Regions from separate parts of the Marinobacter alkaliphilus genome, predicted to be linked through region 3. Evidence: predicted binding sites of a transcription regulator. Region 3 holds the regulator's gene; each other region holds the start of a gene.
The links. Region 3 encodes FliA, which starts transcription of late flagellar genes. Its sites were predicted from a motif close to CTAAAGTTTNNNNNNNNNNNGCCGNTAA; they were not measured.

Region 1 (5,582 bases), 1.1 Mb from region 3:
GTGCTAATCTCAAACTCAGTGTGTCGGCAACAGGGACATTTTCTGCCAGGCGGAAGGCCGGTTTTTAGAGTAAAGGCTCTAACAAAAACAAAGGGTTACAGAGCAAAAGCTCTAAAAAAGTTCGATACATGAAAGTTGCAATTAAGTACAATGCCGGCCAATGGAATGCAGGTAAGACTTTAGTCTTACTCGTGCTGGTGTAATGACAACAACAGAGCAACAGGCAGGATGGAGTACCTATGAATTATTTCCTGACAGGCGGTACCGGGTTTATCGGCCGCTTTCTGGTTGAAAAGCTGCTCGCCCGAGGCGGTACCGTGTATGTCCTGGTACGTGAACAGTCCCAGGGCAAACTCGAAAAACTGCGCGAGCGGTGGGGTGTGGATGAGTCCCGGGTAAAGGCGGTCATTGGTGATCTGACCAGCAAGAACCTCGGAATCGACGCCAAGACCCTGAAATCCCTCAAGGGAAATGTCGATCACTTTTTCCATCTGGCGGCGGTCTATGACATGGGCGCCGATGAAGAGTCCCAGGCGGCCACCAACATCGAGGGCACCCGGGCGGCGGTTCAGGCGGCTGAGGCCATGGCGGCCAAGCACTTCCACCATGTGTCATCCATAGCGGCGGCAGGCCTGTTCAAGGGCACCTTCCGGGAGGACATGTTTGAGGAAGCCGAGAAGCTGGACCACCCCTATCTGCGCACCAAGCATGAGTCCGAAAAAGTGGTGCGGGATGAGTGCAAGGTGCCGTTCCGTATCTATCGCCCCGGCATGGTGATTGGCCATTCCGAAACCGGCGAGATGGACAAGGTTGACGGCCCTTACTACTTCTTCAAGATGATCCAGAAGATTCGCCATGCCTTGCCGCAATGGGTTCCCACCATTGGTATTGAAGGCGGCCGCCTGAACATTGTGCCGGTCGATTTCGTGGTGAACGCCATGGATCACATTGCCCATCTCGAAGGGGAAGACGGCAAGTGTTTCCACCTGGTGGACTCTGATCCCTATAAAGTGGGTGAAATCCTCAATATCTTCAGCGAGGCGGGCCACGCTCCCAAAATGGGGATGCGTATTGATTCCCGGATGTTTGGCTTTATTCCCCCGTTCATTCGCCAGAGCATCAAGAATCTGCCACCGGTTAAGCGCATCGCCAGTGCCGTTCTGGATGATATGGGCATTCCGCCGTCGGTAATGTCGTTCATCAACTATCCGACCCGTTTCGATGCCCGTGAAACTGAAAGGGCGCTGAAAGGCACCGGCATCGACGTGCCGCGCCTGCCAAGCTATGCGCCTGTGATCTGGGACTACTGGGAGCGTAACCTGGACCCGGATCTGTTCAAGGACCGCACCCTGAAGGGAACAGTGGAAGGCAAGGTGTGTGTTGTCACCGGTGCCACTTCCGGTATTGGCCTGGCAACTGCCCAGAAGCTGGCGGAAGCCGGTGCAATCCTGGTGATTGGCGCCCGCACCAAGGAAACCCTGGACGAAGTGGCAGCCGATCTGGAAGCCCGTGGCGGTAATATCCACGCGTACCAGTGCGATTTTTCCGACATGGAAGACTGTGATCGCTTTGTAAAGACGGTTTTGGATAATCACGGCCATGTAGACGTACTGGTGAACAATGCCGGCCGGTCTATTCGACGCTCGCTGTCCTTGTCGTTTGACCGTTTCCACGATTTCGAGCGCACCATGCAGCTGAACTACTTCGGTTCTGTGCGCCTGATCATGGGCTTTGCGCCGGCCATGCTGGAGCGCCGCCGTGGCCATGTGGTGAATATCTCGTCCATTGGGGTACTGACCAACGCACCACGTTTCTCGGCCTATGTGGCGTCGAAGTCAGCGCTGGATGCCTTCAGCCGGTGTGCGGCGGCGGAGTGGTCTGACCGTAATCTGACGTTCACCACCATCAACATGCCGTTGGTGAAAACGCCGATGATTGCGCCGACCAAGATTTACGATTCGGTACCCACGCTGTCACCGGATGAAGCTGCGCAGATGGTGGCGGATGCCATCGTTTACCGGCCGAAGCGTATTGCGACTCGCCTGGGTGTCTTTGCCCAGGTTCTGCACGCCCTGGCGCCGAAGATGGGTGAGATTATCATGAACACCGGTTACCGGATGTTCCCGGATTCTCCGTCTGCCGCTGGTAGCAAGTCGGGTGAAAAGCCCAAGGTGTCGACCGAGCAGGTGGCGTTCGCGGCCATTATGCGAGGTATCTACTGGTAAGCTGTCTCCAGGCAAGAAAAAACCCGCTTCGGCGGGTTTTTTTGATTCTGGCGGTTATCAGCTTGTCGCTTCTTCCTCTGGCTCAATGAGCGGCGGCGGAAAACCGCCCAGCTCTTTCCAGCGGTTCACGATGCCGCAGAACAGGTCAGCGGTTTTTTCTGCATCGTAGGCTGCGGAGTGGGCTTCCTTGTTGCTGAAGGGGATGCCCGCCAGCTTACAGGCTTGCGCCAGCACCGTGTGGCCATAGGCAAGGCCAGCCAGGGTTGCGGTATCAAAGGTGGAGAACGGGTGGAACGGGTTACGTTTGATGTCGGCCCGCAAGGCAGCCGCAAACACAAAGTTGTGGTCAAAGGTGGCGTTGTGGCCGACCAGAACCGCACGCTTGCAGTCGTGGGCTTTCACCGCCTTGCGGATCGGGGAGAATATTTCGCTCAGGCCTTCCCGCTCAGGAACTGCCTCACGTTCCGGGTTCCAGGGGTCGATGCCGGTGAAGTCCAGGGCAGACTGCTCCAGGTTGGCGCCTTCGAAGGGGTCAATCTGCTGTACGTGGGTTTCCCCCCGGCGCAGCAAGCCATCGTCGTCCATGGTCAGTATGACGGCGGCAATTTCCAGCAGGGCGTCCCGCTCCGGATTGAAACCGGCGGTTTCAACATCGACAACCACAGGCAGGAAGCCACGGAAGCGTTGGGACATAGGATGTGGCGGCTTGTTTTCTTCTGACACTCGAACTCCGATGTTCGTGTTATGAATGAATGATGAGTTACGCCATGCGCCAGTGAACGGTTTCACCGGCCTTCAAGGGTACGATGTTACCGTCGGCCAACGGCAGTTGCTCTGGCATGGTCCAGGGCTCACGTACCAGGGTAATGGTGTCGGTGTTTCGTGGCAGGCCGTAAAAGTCGGCGCCGTTGAAACTGGCAAAGGCTTCCAGTTTGTCGAGAATGCCGAGTTCCTCAAAGACGTCTGCGTACAGGCCAATGGCGCCGTAGGCAGAATAGCAACCGGCGCAGCCGCAGGCGGCTTCCTTTTTGTCGCGGGCGTGGGGGGCGGAATCTGTGCCCAGGAAGAAGCGCGGATCGCCGCTGGCAACCGCCTCGCGCAGGGCCAACTGATGCTTGTTGCGTTTCAGGATCGGCAGGCAATACAGGTGGGGGCGGATACCGCCCACCAGCATGTGGTTGCGGTTGTACATCAGGTGCTGGGGCGTCAGGGTGGCGGCCAGGTTGCCGCCGGTGTGGGCGCGCACAAACTCGGCGGAGTCCGCCGTGGTGATGTGCTCCAGGACCACTTTCAGGGTCGGGAAGGCCTCGATGGTTGGGCTCAGGACCCGTTCCAGAAACACTTTTTCCCGGTCGAAGATATCAATGTCGGCATCCGTGACTTCGCCGTGAACCAGAAGCAGCATGCCGCACTCGGCCATGGCTTCAAGTACCGGGTAAATATTGCTGATATCGGTAACACCCGATTCTGAATTGGTGGTGGCGCCCGCGGGGTAGAGTTTGGCAGCGACAACGCCGGCGGCCTTGGCTTCCCGAATGGTTTCGGGGGTCATGCTTTCGGTCAGGTACAGCGTCATCAGTGGCTCGAAGGCGGTATTGCCGGCGGCTGCCCGGATCCGGTCACGGTAGGCCACGGCGGCTGCGGCGTCGGTTACCGGTGGCACCAGATTGGGCATGATGATCGCCCGGCCAAAGCAGGCGGCGGTGGCCGGCACCACGCTGTTCAGTACAGCACCGTCGCGCACGTGCAGGTGCCAGTCGTCGGGGCGGGTGATGGTGAGTGTTCTGGTCATGATGGTATCCGCTAAGCAGCCAAAAAATTTTGCGGATTATATCAGAAGGCGGATGGGAATGTTTTTGCTAATCCAGTCCCTTTGTGGCTCAAGTAATCATTTTGAACGCCGTTAAACAGTCATGTTGGAAACAGACCCGGTTTTCGAGGCGCTCTCACAATGACTTATTCGCTTCACCATTTGCTTCATCAAAAACTGGCAGCTGCAGGCGTGTCGGCTTTGCTTTCAGTGACAGCTACGCCTGTTTTGGCGACAAGCTACGGTGCCGGCATTGAGAACAGCCAGTGGTACCTGTCGGAATCTGTGTTTGAGTGTTCCCTGGTACACGAGGTACCGGGATACGGCAGGGCGGTTTTCCGCCATCGGGCCGGCGAAGCGTTGAGTTTCTATCTGGAATCCGAGATCCCGGTGATGCGCCCTGGTCGCGGCCAGCTAGTGGTGGAAGCGCCAGCCTGGCGTCCTGGCGTGGCGCCCCGGGTCATCGGCTCGGTAACGGTCTCTGACCAGCCCAGGGCGGTCACGGTCAGCAGTCGTGAGGCAACGCTGATGACTCAGGGCTTGTTGCAGGGGATGCGCCCGACCGTCACACGAGCTGCCCGTTATGATGACCGGCCCGTGCGGGTCCAACTTTCCAACGTTAATTTCTCAGGCCCGTACTCGGGCTACCGGGAGTGCGTATCCAGCCTGCTGCCGGTGAACTACGACCAGATTCGTCGTTCCCGAGTGCCGTTTGCCAGCGGCAGTACCAGCCTGTCTGATACCGACAGGCAGCTGCTGGATAACATCGTGACCTACGTAATGGCGGATTCCACCGTTGAGCGGATATTTGTGGACGGCCATTCAGACAGTGTTGGCAGCCGCATCGATAACCGGGCGCTGTCCGAAGAGCGGGCGAATGTGGTGGCGGACTATCTGCGATCCCGCGGTATCGATGATGACCTTCTGATTGTGCGTGGGCACGGTGACCAGTTCCCGGTTTCCCGCCGGCATGCGGATAATCGCCGTACCACCATTCGCTTGCAACGGCAGGGCGAGCGCCCCGAGTTACAGCAGGCGAACGGCCCGGGTATGGATTTCTCAGGCTGAATGGAGCGGGACTTGTCAGTAAACCGTGCTGAGCAGGTCCAGGTGGGCGGTGACGCTTTCGGCCAGCGCTTTCAGGTGATATCCCCCCTCCAGAGTTGACACAATCCGGTCGTTTGCGTGGTCATGGGCCACGCTGATCAGCATTTCCGTCAACCAGCGATAGTCATCGACTTCCAGATTCAGTTCTGCCATCGGGTCGAGTTTATGGCCATCAAAACCGGCGGAAATCAGTACCAGCTGCGGGCGGAAATCCTGCAATTTCTTAAGCCACGCTGCTTCCACCGTTTTACGGTAGTCCAGAGCCGAGCAGTTGGCCTCGATCGGCGCATTGATAATGTTGTCCGCCTGGCGATGCACATGGGAGTGCGGATAGAAAGGGTGCTGGAAGCTGGAGCACATCAGGATGCGTTCGTCTCCGCCAACGATGTCCACGGTGCCGTTGCCCTGATGCACATCGAAATCAACGATCGCAACCCGTT
Region 2 (5,582 bases), 1.2 Mb from region 3:
GTCAGGCTTGCGAAACGTGCGTTTCAGGCCAAAAACGTCCACGGTAATGGTGTCATCGCCGTTGGCTTTGTCGATCCGGCCCGGGAAAAAATTGGTTTCGCCCACGAACCGGGCGGTGAACAGGTTCGCCGGCCGCTCGTATACCTCTCTGGGCGTGCCCAGTTGCTGGATCAGGCCATCCTTGAGCACCACGACCCGGTCTGACATGGACAAGGCTTCTTCCTGGTCGTGGGTCACGAACACGAAGGTAATCCCAAGTTCCCGCTGCAGGCGCTTGAGCTCCACCTGCATGGTGCGCCGCAATTTGTAGTCCAGGGCTGACAGGGGCTCGTCCAGCAGCAGCATCTTCGGCCGTTTGACGACCGCACGGGCAATCGCTACCCGCTGCTGCTGACCACCGGAGAGTTGATGCGGCTTGCGCCTGGCAAACTCCTCCAACTGAACCATGGCCAGGGCTTCGTCGACCCGCTGGCGGATTTCTTCCTTCGGGCGCTTTTCCATTTTCAGGCCATAGGCCACGTTGTCGAACACCGACATATGGGGAAACAGCGCGTAGTTCTGGAACACGGTGTTGAGCGGGCGTTTCTCCGGCGGTGTGTGGGTCAGGTCCTGGCCACCCAGCAGAATGGTACCGTCATCCGGATGCTCGAAACCGGCCATCAGCCGCAACAGGGTGGTTTTGCCACAACCGGACGGCCCCAACAGGGTAATGAACTCGCCATCAAGGATCTCCAGGTCCAGCGAATCCAGTACCGTCTTGCCGTCAAATTGCTTGGCGAGGTTGCTCAGAGATAGCAGTGTCTGTTTCATCGGCCCTGCCCACAGAATGAGCGGCTTATTTTTCCAGAAACAGGGGCAAACAGAAAGGGGCGTCGGGATAATCCGCAATCCCGACGCCCCTTGATCTCAGCTCACTTCGGCACGCTTGCCGAAATGCGGCTCACTGATCTGCAACGCTATCCAGATACGCCTTGTCCGAAATATTGGTCCAGGGCCGTACCTGGCTGAGATAGTCGCGTTGCGACGTAATGATCTCTCGGGCCAGTTCATCCTTCTCTGCGAACTCGTCCAGCAGGCGATTGGTGGTGTCACGCAGGGCATTGATTACCTCTGGCGGGAACACTTTGTGGGTCACCTCCGGATAATCCTCAGTCATGCGGCTCCAGGCGACACCACTCTCGTGGGTGCTCTGGATGTACATGTCGTAGGCCGCCGTGCGCATGGACACCCGCAGGATTTCCTGGAGGTCAGCCGGCAGCGAATCCCACGTTTTCTTATTGATCAGGAACTGAACTTCAGCGTTGGGCTCCTGCCAACCAGAGTAGTAGTATTTGGCGATTTGATGGAATCCCATCTGGAAATCCAGAGCTGGTCCAACCCATTCCACGGCATCAATGGTGCCCCGCTCCAGGGCGGTGTATAGCTCGCCTGGCGGCAGGTTGGTAACCGCCACACCCAGCTCGGCCATCACTTCTCCGGCAAAGCCTGGGGTGCGCATTTTCAGGCCTTTGAGGTCGTCCAGGGAATTGATTTCCTTGCGAAACCAACCACCCATCTGGTTGCTGGTATTACCGCCCGGAAACGACAGCAGGCCATAGGGCTCGTAGACCTTCTGCATCAGCGCCATGCCATCATCGTGGTAGAACCAGGCATACATTTCCGGCGTGATCATGCCAAACGGTATGGTGGTGAAGTACATGGCGTTGGGGATGGTGCCCTTGTAGTAGTACGAGGCGGTGTGGCCCATGTCATACTGGCCGTTGCGCACCAGGTCAAAAATACCGAAGGGCGCCTTGTGCTTGTTCGAAGAATCAATCCGGAACTTCAGGCGGCCGCTGGACATCCGCTCCGCCATCGCGGCCATATTGCGAGGAGTCTCACCCAGGATTTTGGAGTTCGGGCCCCAGGTTTCAGCCAGGCGGATGGTGTAGGTTTTCTCGGCCGCCGCAAACGGGCTGGTCAGCAGGGCAACCAACGTAAGGGCCGCCACGAAGATTCTGTGCATAGACATGGTGTTGGCTTCCATTGTTATTGCTTTGAGGGTAAAACGAACAAATAACGGAAAGCCATGATAACCGTGGAGGCCAGCCACGCCAATGCGGCAGGCCGGCCTCGCCGGAATCAGACCTTGAACTGGCTCACCAGCTCACGCAGGTTTTCACCCAGCCGCGCCAGCTCGTGACTGGCTTCATTGGTCTGGTTAACCCCGGTGTCGCTACGCTGGGCAGCGTCGACAATACGCACCACATTCTGGTTAATTTCCTCGGCCACCTGGCTCTGCTGCTCCGCCGCCGTGGCAATCTGGGTAACCTGATCATGGATCTGGGTCACCGATGTCACAATGGTGTTCAGCGCACCAGTGGCGTGATTGATGCGTTCGACGGTAGCCTCGGAACTCTTGCGGGAATGGTTCATCCGTTCAACAGAAGCCTTGGATTCGGCCACAAAGCCGTCAATCATTTCCCGAATCTGATCGGCGGATTCCGCAGAGCGTTTGGCCAACTGCCGAACCTCGTCCGCCACCACCGAGAAGCCACGACCGTGCTCACCCGCCCGTGCAGCCTCGATGGCCGCGTTAAGCGCCAGCAGGTTGGTCTGCTCGGTGACGGCATGGATCACATCCAGAACCTGCTGGATATCATTGGACTTCTCCGCCAGGGCGTTAATGCTGGCCGCCGTGCTCTCCATTTCTTCGGACAACTGGTTGACGGCACCTTGCGCGCTGGTGATCGTTTCACCACCCTCACGGGCCATGCGGTCGGCGTCTGAAGCGGCGCTTTCCACTTCGTTGGCATTGCCGGAAATCTGCTGGATGGTGGCTGCCATTTCATTGATCGCCGACGCAATCTGGTCTGTTTCCGAGCCCTGTTCCTGAACCGACTGGCGGGTTTCGTTGGCCACACGGCTCAGCTCTTCGGCGGCCGAGGCGACCTGATCGGTGGTTGAGCCCACTTCACGAATAGTATCCTGAATCTTGATCACGAAATGATTGAACCGGCGGCCTAGCTCAGCCAACTCATCCTTGCCGTCTTCCGGCAGACGCTGGCGTAGGTCGCCATCACCGTCGGCGATTTCCTGCATCATATCGCTGACTTTATTCAGGGGCGCCGTCACCGTTCGGCCAATCACCAGCCCTATGATCAGGGACACGGCAACTACGATAACCGTCACCAACAGAATAAAGCCCATGGCCGCCGCCATAGCCGAATCGATTTCCTTTCGTGCCTCAACCAATACCCGTTCAATATCGGTGACGTAAATACCGGCACCCATCATCCAATCCCAGCCCGGGATGATGCTTGAATAAGACACTTTCGGCTCTACCTCGCCCGAGGCGGGGTTTGTCCAGTCGTACTCATAAAAGCCGTCGGTTCCCGCCGCTGAGAACAGGTCCCGAACCAGTTTCTGTGTATTGGGGTTGGTCGTCGGCCCCTCGCGGGAAGGGTCCGGAGCGTAGGCGAGATTATCCAGATTACGGGCGTAGGCAAAAACGTAGTTATCCTGCCCGAATGTGATGGAGCGTAGCCGTTTGCGAGCCTCCTCGCGGGCGTCTCTATCAGACAACCCAGAGTTGTTCTTGGCATCCATGACCACTGCCCGGGCCGTTTCCACGAGATTCTTCAGGCCTTCCTTACGGGCATCCAGAAGCTCTTCCTCCAGGCGTTCCAACTCGGCTTCTCCGTTTGCCTGAATCTGGCTGGCGGTGATCCAGGCAATGGTACCCGCCGTAATCAGTACCGGCACCAATACGCCAATCAACAGGCGGGCTCGGATGGTCAGGTTGCTCAACAATGTCATGGTTCTGCTCCGGATTGTCTGCTCTGGCCTCGGGATTATCCACAGTGCCACGTACAAGGCTGTTCCAGTTTGTTAACGCCTGTATACCAATACTCAAGTAAAACATGTCGACTTGGTAGCCAGGCCATTTGTATCAAGCCTTTCAGGTAGTTCGGGTATCGGCCGTCATGTAAACGACTTGAGCTTGTGTCAGACTAAAGTTTCATGTCAGTCGTGCCGGGGAGAGCTCACCGTGAAACACCTTTTTCTCATCCGCCATGCCAAGTCCAGCTGGGATAACGACAACCTCAGCGACAAGGACCGCCCGCTAAACCCACGAGGCGAGCAACAGCTGGCACCGCTCGGGAAGGCGCTGCTGCGTTACGGGGCCATGGCAGGAGAGATTCACGTAAGCCCTGCCCTGCGCGCCCAACAAACGCTTAAAGGCATTTTGCATCCCTCGATGGGTGAAGCGCAGATTTACACTAACCCGGAACTCTATACCTTTGATTACCGGCGTCTATTACAGTGGCTGCAGAACTGTGACAATGAGGCGCAAACCCTGGCCATTGTCGGGCACAACCCGGCGCTTTTGGAACTGGCAGCCACCCTGGTGCCGCACGCTCCCTTTGAACTCCCCACCGCCAGTTTTATTCACATACGTTTACCAATCAAACACTGGCGCAAACTCGGCAAACGGGAAGGTCGGCTTGAAACCTTTCTAACCCCGGTGGACTTCAGTTATGAGGCGTTCAAACGCAAGAACCAGAAACGGCACAAGAACGCCGGCAAAGCGACGGTCAAAGACACTCCGTCAGTGCTTTTGGGGCAGGCCGAGAGTCTTAACCAGTTACATCGGGGGGTGATGCTCGGCCTGGACGATGAGTTTCTCCACCAGTATCGCATTGCCCTTCGTCGCAGCCGCGCCGTGGCCGAATCCCTGGCCGAGGTAACCGGAAACAAATCACTGAAGAGCCACATTTCCCACCTGAAACGACACGCCCAGGCCACGAGTAACCTGCGGGATCTGCACGTCTTCCGCCAGGATCTGCCGCAGCTATGCAGTGACCAGCCAGAGCTCCTGCGGGCACTGGAGCAATGGGTCTGCGCGCGGGTGGGCAAGGAACAGAAAAAACTGGCGAAACGGCTTGGAAGCAAACGTTACCGGCAGAGCCTGCACAGTTGGGAGGACGAGCTGCAGTCAAGGGAGTTCCGCAAACTGATCGACAAACTCAGTACCAGGGACGCTCAAAAAAGCGTTGAACACCGGCTGCGCATGTTCAACCGGAAAACCGCCGAACTGCTGCACGACGCGCCAGATGAGGACATCCACAATCTCCGCAAACTCCTGAAGCGCATCCGCTACCTCATGGAACTGGACATCGACAGCTGGAAATCCGCCCTTAAGACCCTACGACAGCGCCAGGATCTCTATGGCCGTTTCCAGGATCTGCATGTCCAGATTGAGCTGGTCAAACGGTTTGCTTCAAACCACCCGGAGGATCCAAACGGCGCGCTTCAGGCCCTGCTGGACTACCTGGCCGTCGAAAAGGACGACACCCGCAGACTGATTCTGTCCATCGGCGGGCTGAAGGCTGGCTGATGCCAGAACACCAGGTTCAGATTCTGACCATACGAGCTTCCAGGAGCAGGTTAGGGCCCAACTTCGCCACTCTCACCTGGCCCGGATTCAAGCCAAGGTCTTCCAGGGTTTCCTGGATATCGTCCATGGCCTCTTCCGAGGGTGCCGCCAGCAGCAACTCCCGCACTGACTCCAGAATCATCCTCACCGGCACGGTCATGAA
Region 3 (5,582 bases):
TGATCGTTCAGAGCATCTGTGGCAATGACACCGAGATACCGGTGATCACTCTGGATCCAGACCTGGAACAGTTGTTGCTTAAGTCAGTTCAGCAGAGTCAACAATCCGGCGGACAGGACGATATTGGCCTGGTGCTTGAGCCCAATATGGTGGAAAAGCTGCAGCGGTCCCTTCAGGACAGTGTTCAGCGCCAGGAAATGCTGGGCAAGCCGGCGATTCTTCTGGTTTCCGGGCCCTTGCGGCCAGTGCTGGCAAAGTTTGCCAGTTATGGGGTAGAGCGTTTGCATGTGCTCTCGTACCAGGAAATTCCGGATAACAAACAGATCACGATAGTCGCCTCTGTTGGTCAGTAAGGCCGGCAGGGCAAGGCGAGCACCCGATTCGGGCACGCCGGTGGAGGATGAAACGCTATGAAAGTACAACGGTTTTTTGCAAAGACCATGGCCGAAGCCCTGAAACAGGTCAGTCATGAGATGGGACCGGATGCCGTTATTTTGTCCAATCGCCGGGTGGACGGAGGCGTCGAAATTGTGACGGCCCTGGACTATGACGAAAATATGGCACGCCAGCGCCTTGGCGAGAGAGCGGCACAGGCCACCAACGGCTCCCGCCTGGCGGAGCTGCAGGCAGACCAGCATCGTCGGCTGGAAGAAGAGTTGAACCGATCACGCAATCGCATTCGCGAAGTGCGGGAGAAGCGGGCGGGTGTCGGCGCGGAATATGATCGTGCACTGGCTGATGATCGGCCGGCTGCCGACTGGTCAGGTGAGTTGGCTGGTGGATCGACCTCGGTGGGCAATGCGGGTGGCCGACCAGAGGCGGGCTACTCGGATGAGTTGGCGAGCATGAGAGCGGAAATCAACTCCCTGAGAGAGATGGTCAGCGGCCGTACCTCGGTACCCGAGAAGCCTGCCGTCGCGGCATCCAATGCGGTTCAGCAGAGGCTTGCCGAGCGGCTGCAGGAATTTGGCCTGGGCGCGGAGCTGGCAACCTCTCTGTCCCGTCAGCATCGCGCCGGCAGGTTGGAAGACGGTTGGAAGCAATCCCTGAAGATGCTGGCCACCGGCGTACGTACCGCTCGGGAACACTGGCTTGAGGCCGGCGGCGTCTATGCGCTGGTGGGGCCAACCGGGTCTGGGAAGACCACCACCATTGGCAAGCTGGCAGCCCAATATGTACTGGAGCACGGGCCGGATTCCCTGGCTTTGGTCACCACCGATCGCTACCGGGTGGCAGCCCATGAACAGCTGTTTGTGTTTGGCCGTATCCTCAATGTTCCGGTCCGGGTTGTGGACGAGAGTCATTCCCTGGATGACATTCTGGACGAATTGTCAGACCGGCACCTGGTTCTGATTGATACTGCCGGGCTGACCAGCTCGGATCGCGGTTATCAGGAACAGCTGGCGGAGTTGGCCCGGAGCGATCACAATATCCGTACCCATCTGGTCGTGTCTGCCACCAGCCAGCCGCGCATCATGAAATCCGTGTGGCATTGCTATAAGATGGCAAACCTTGCAGGCTGCGTGATGACCAAAATTGACGAAGCGCTGACACTGGGTGAGTCTTTGGGCTTTGTCATGGAAACCGGCCTGCCAGTGGCATGGTATACCGATGGCCAGAAGATTCCCGAAGACCTGCACCGGGCAGAGGCCATTCCTCTGGTGCGGTTGGGCGTAGAACGCCTGAAAACAATGCAGCACGGCCAGGCCGTTGCAGAAGGGGCCTGAGGCCCGGTGGTACAGCCGGTGCGCTGCCGTTTGTGCCCACACAAGAACGCAGTAAGAGACTGATAACAGTATGAGCAGACCACATCCGGTTCAGGTGATTGCGGTTACCGGCGGCAAGGGCGGTGTCGGCAAGAGTAATGTGTCCGTCAACCTCGGTATCGCGCTGGCCCAGAAAGGCCGGCGGGTGGTGTTGCTGGATGCAGACCTTGGCCTTGCCAATATCGACGTGCTGTTGGGCATTACCGCCAATCGCAATCTGCAGGATGTGCTCAGTGGCGAGTGCGACCTCAAGGACGTTCTGGTCAACGGCCCGGGTGGTATCAAGATTGTCCCCGCATCGTCCGGCACCCAGCGTATGACCCAGTTGAGCCCGATGGAACATGCAGGGCTGATCAACGCCTTCAGCGAGCTGGGTGACCAGATTGATGTGCTGATTGTTGACACAGCAGCCGGTATTTCCGAGTCGGTCGTCAGTTTCCTGCGGGCCTCCCAGGAATTGCTGCTGGTGGTGTGCGATGAGCCTACCTCCATTACCGATGCCTATGCCCTGATCAAACTGATGAATCGCGACTACGGCACCAACCGTTTCCGTATTCTGGCGAATCAGGTGCGAAATGAGCAGGAAGGCCGGCATCTGTATGAAAAACTGACCCGTGTCACCGAGCGTTTCCTTGATGTAGCACTACAATATGTAGGTATCGTGCCTTACGACGAAGCCGTCAAAAAAGCCGTTCAGCGGCAGCGGGCCGTTCTGGATGCCTATCCACGGGCCAAGGCCTCGCTGGCGATCCGTGCCCTGGCAGAGAAAGTGGACAGCTGGCCGCTGCCATCATCGCCAAGAGGGCATCTGGAGTTTTTCGTGGAGCGGCTCGTCGAAGTCTGATCTGAATCCAGTCCTATAAGAAAACCGGATACATGACATTGGCGAAGAACCTGGGAATCTACCATCAGGCTGGCGCAAAAGGCCCCTCTCAGCTGATTGAGGAGCATGCGCCGCTGGTCAAGAAAATCGCCCTACACTTGATGGCCCGTTTGCCGGCCTCGGTTCAGCTTGAAGATCTTATGCAGGCGGGTATGATCGGCCTGCTGGAAGCTGCGCAACGCTATTCCACCGGCAAGGGTGCCACCTTTGAAACCTACGCAGGTATTCGTATCCGCGGTGCCATGGTGGATGAAATCCGCAAGGGCGACTGGGTTCCCCGCTCCGTTCACCGCAATGCCCGCCGTATCGCGGCAGCCATCAAGACAGTTGAAGACCGCACCGGGCGCGAGGCCCAGGATGTTGATGTTGCCGAAGAGCTGGGCATTGACCTGTCGGAATATCATGCCTCCCTGGCAGACGCCAACAGTGGCCGACTTTTTAGCCTTGATGAGCTCAATGAATCCGGGGAGCTGCCGATAGAAGAAACAGAGGCCAGCGATAATCCCCTGGATGGCATTGCATCAAATGCATTCCAGAAAAGCCTGGCAGAGGCAATTGAAGAGCTTCCTGAGCGAGAAAAACTGGTGTTGAGCCTCTACTACCAGGAAGAGCTGAACCTCAAGGAGATTGGCGCGGTGCTGGGTGTCAGCGAGAGCCGGGTCAGCCAGATTCATAGCCAGGCGGCCCTTCGTCTCAGGGGGCGGTTGTCCGATTGGCGGGAAGACGAGCCAGAATAAATCGGGCCGGCGCTGACCGCGCGGCGCGTAACTGTGTAGATTTTGGTAACCGGCGCTTTACAACGCGGCCAAACACCACACAATAAGCGGTTAAAGCAGCGGCCTGCTAGACTTTCAAAAGGCTTAATGAAATCCGGGTGTTACTGACTGGAGGTCCCATTGGACAAAAACATGAAAATTCTCATTGTGGATGACTTTTCCACAATGCGGCGAATCATCAAGAATCTGCTGCGCGATCTTGGCTTCACCAATACGGATGAAGCGGACGATGGCAACACTGCCTTGCCCATGCTCAGGAGCGGCAAGTACGACTTCCTGGTGACCGACTGGAACATGCCAGGCATGTCGGGTTTTGATCTGCTCAAGGCGGTGCGGGCAGACGAGAACCTGAAGAACCTGCCGGTGCTGATGGTAACTGCGGAGGCCAAGCGTGACCAGATTGTGGCGGCGGCCCAGGCCGGCGTTAACGGGTATGTCGTCAAACCGTTTACTGCTGCCGTTCTCAAGGAAAAGATTGAGAAGATCTTCGAGCGAATCCAGTAACCAGAGGTCGGATGGCTGTCATGACTGACAAGAACGAGAACCATCAGGGCCTCGACCCGGAGGTAACCGAAAAGCTCCAGCAGCAGAGTTCGGAGTTGGCCGAATGCATCAGTTCCGGTAACTACGCCCGGGCAATGTCGGTGATCAACGAGCTAAGTGAAGTTCGCGACCAGAGCCTCTATCGGGAAGTGGGGCGGTTGACCCGGAGCCTGCACGAGGCTATCCGGAATTTTCAGATAGACGCCCGCAGTGCCGAGCAGAAAGAAGTCTTGTCCAAGATGTCCGATGCCTCGGATCGGCTGGCCTACGTTGTCCAGATGACCAGCCAGGCGGCCAATCGCACCATGGACCTGGTCGAAGAAAGCATGCCGGTGGCGCACACCATGCGCGACGAAGCGACCGCCCTGCGAGACGAATGGCAGCGGTTGCGCCGTCGGGAAATGGAGCCGGCAGAATTCCGGGAACTGTACGGACGCATTGATCGCTTCTTTGCGGGCCTGGCGACAGATTCCGATACCCTGTACAGCAATCTGTCTGAAGTCCTTCTGGCCCAGGACTTTCAGGATCTTACCGGGCAGGTTATCCAGAAAGTCACGGCCCTTGTGAAAGAAGTCGAAGAGAACCTGCTTGGCCTGGTGGTGATGGCCAGCCACGTGGACCAGCTCACCGGCACTGTGCACCAGATTGAAGAAAAAGAAGAATCGGCCGAAAAAGGGGTAGGGCCTCAGATCAAGGCTGAGGAGCGTGATGATGTAGTTTCGGGGCAGGACGACGTTGATGACCTGTTATCCAGTCTCGGTTTCTGAACGATTATAGAGGGTGACGCATGGCGTTTGATGCCGACGAAGAGATCCTGCAGGACTTCCTGGTTGAGGCCGGCGAGATTCTCGAAAAGCTGTCCGAGCAGCTGGTAGATCTTGAGCAGCATCCGGATGACAGCAACCTGCTCAACGCCATCTTCCGTGGTTTCCACACGGTCAAGGGCGGTGCCGGGTTCCTGCAGCTCGAAGCGCTGGTCAACTGCTGTCACTCTGCGGAAAATGTGTTCGATATCCTTCGCAACCACAAGCGCAAGGTTACCTCCGAATTGATGGACGTGGTGCTGGAAGCCCTGGACCACGTCAACGCCATGTTTGATCAGGTTCGTAACCGTGAAGAGCCGACGCCGGCTCCGGACGAATTGATCGCCGCGCTGGATGAACTTGCCAAGCCGGAAGGCGACACGGCAGCGCCGGTAACGCCAACCCCAGAACCCGAACCTGCCGTGGGTGCGGGCAATGATTCCGGTGATATTACCGACGAAGAGTTTGAGCAACTGCTGGATGCCCTGGCCGATGAAAAAGGTGCGGAGCAACAGCCGGCGGCCGCACCGGAAAACACCTCCGCCAATGACGCCGGATCAGACGGCGACGAGATCACCGACGACGAATTTGAAGCCCTGCTGGATCAGTTGCACGGCAAAGGCCAGTTTGCCGGCGCCCCGGTTGTTGATAACGACACCCCGCCGGAGCCGGAACCAGAAGAACCGGCAAAATCATCCACTGGTGATGATCTGATCACCGATGACGAGTTTGAAAATCTGCTGGATGAGCTGCACGGCAAAGGCAAGAGCCCTGGTGCAGCCCCCGCAGGGGAGACCAAACCTGAGCCTGC

Region 1: ACZ5Q2_RS11305 (flagellar protein MotY) is a predicted target of FliA. The motif match lies at 4,105-4,132, and genes of this name have one in related genera.
Region 2: ACZ5Q2_RS02930 (methyl-accepting chemotaxis protein) is a predicted target of FliA. The motif match lies at 3,954-3,981, and genes of this name have one in related genera.

The regions. Positions count from the first base shown of each region.
Region 1 covers NZ_AP043751.1:2,469,029-2,474,610, forward strand. The annotation lists gene ACZ5Q2_RS11290 (SDR family oxidoreductase) at 240-2,225, shown strand; gene rnt (ribonuclease T) at 2,283-2,948, opposite strand; gene pyrC (dihydroorotase) at 2,986-4,017, opposite strand; gene ACZ5Q2_RS11305 (flagellar protein MotY) at 4,177-5,103, shown strand; gene ACZ5Q2_RS11310 (histone deacetylase family protein) at 5,119-5,582, opposite strand, start outside.
Region 2 covers NZ_AP043751.1:631,272-636,853, forward strand. The annotation lists gene potA (spermidine/putrescine ABC transporter ATP-binding protein PotA) at 1-810, opposite strand, end outside; gene ACZ5Q2_RS02925 (TRAP transporter substrate-binding protein) at 941-2,011, opposite strand; gene ACZ5Q2_RS02930 (methyl-accepting chemotaxis protein) at 2,122-3,798, opposite strand; gene ACZ5Q2_RS02935 (CHAD domain-containing protein) at 4,031-5,380, shown strand; gene ACZ5Q2_RS02940 (cation diffusion facilitator family transporter) at 5,397-5,582, opposite strand, start outside.
Region 3 covers NZ_AP043751.1:3,534,712-3,540,293, reverse strand. The annotation lists gene flhA (flagellar biosynthesis protein FlhA) at 1-353, shown strand, start outside; gene flhF (flagellar biosynthesis protein FlhF) at 411-1,727, shown strand; gene ACZ5Q2_RS16170 (MinD/ParA family protein) at 1,798-2,610, shown strand; gene ACZ5Q2_RS16165 (RNA polymerase sigma factor FliA) at 2,643-3,386, shown strand; gene cheY (chemotaxis response regulator CheY) at 3,546-3,929, shown strand; gene ACZ5Q2_RS16155 (protein phosphatase CheZ) at 3,950-4,735, shown strand; gene ACZ5Q2_RS16150 (chemotaxis protein CheA) at 4,756-5,582, shown strand, end outside.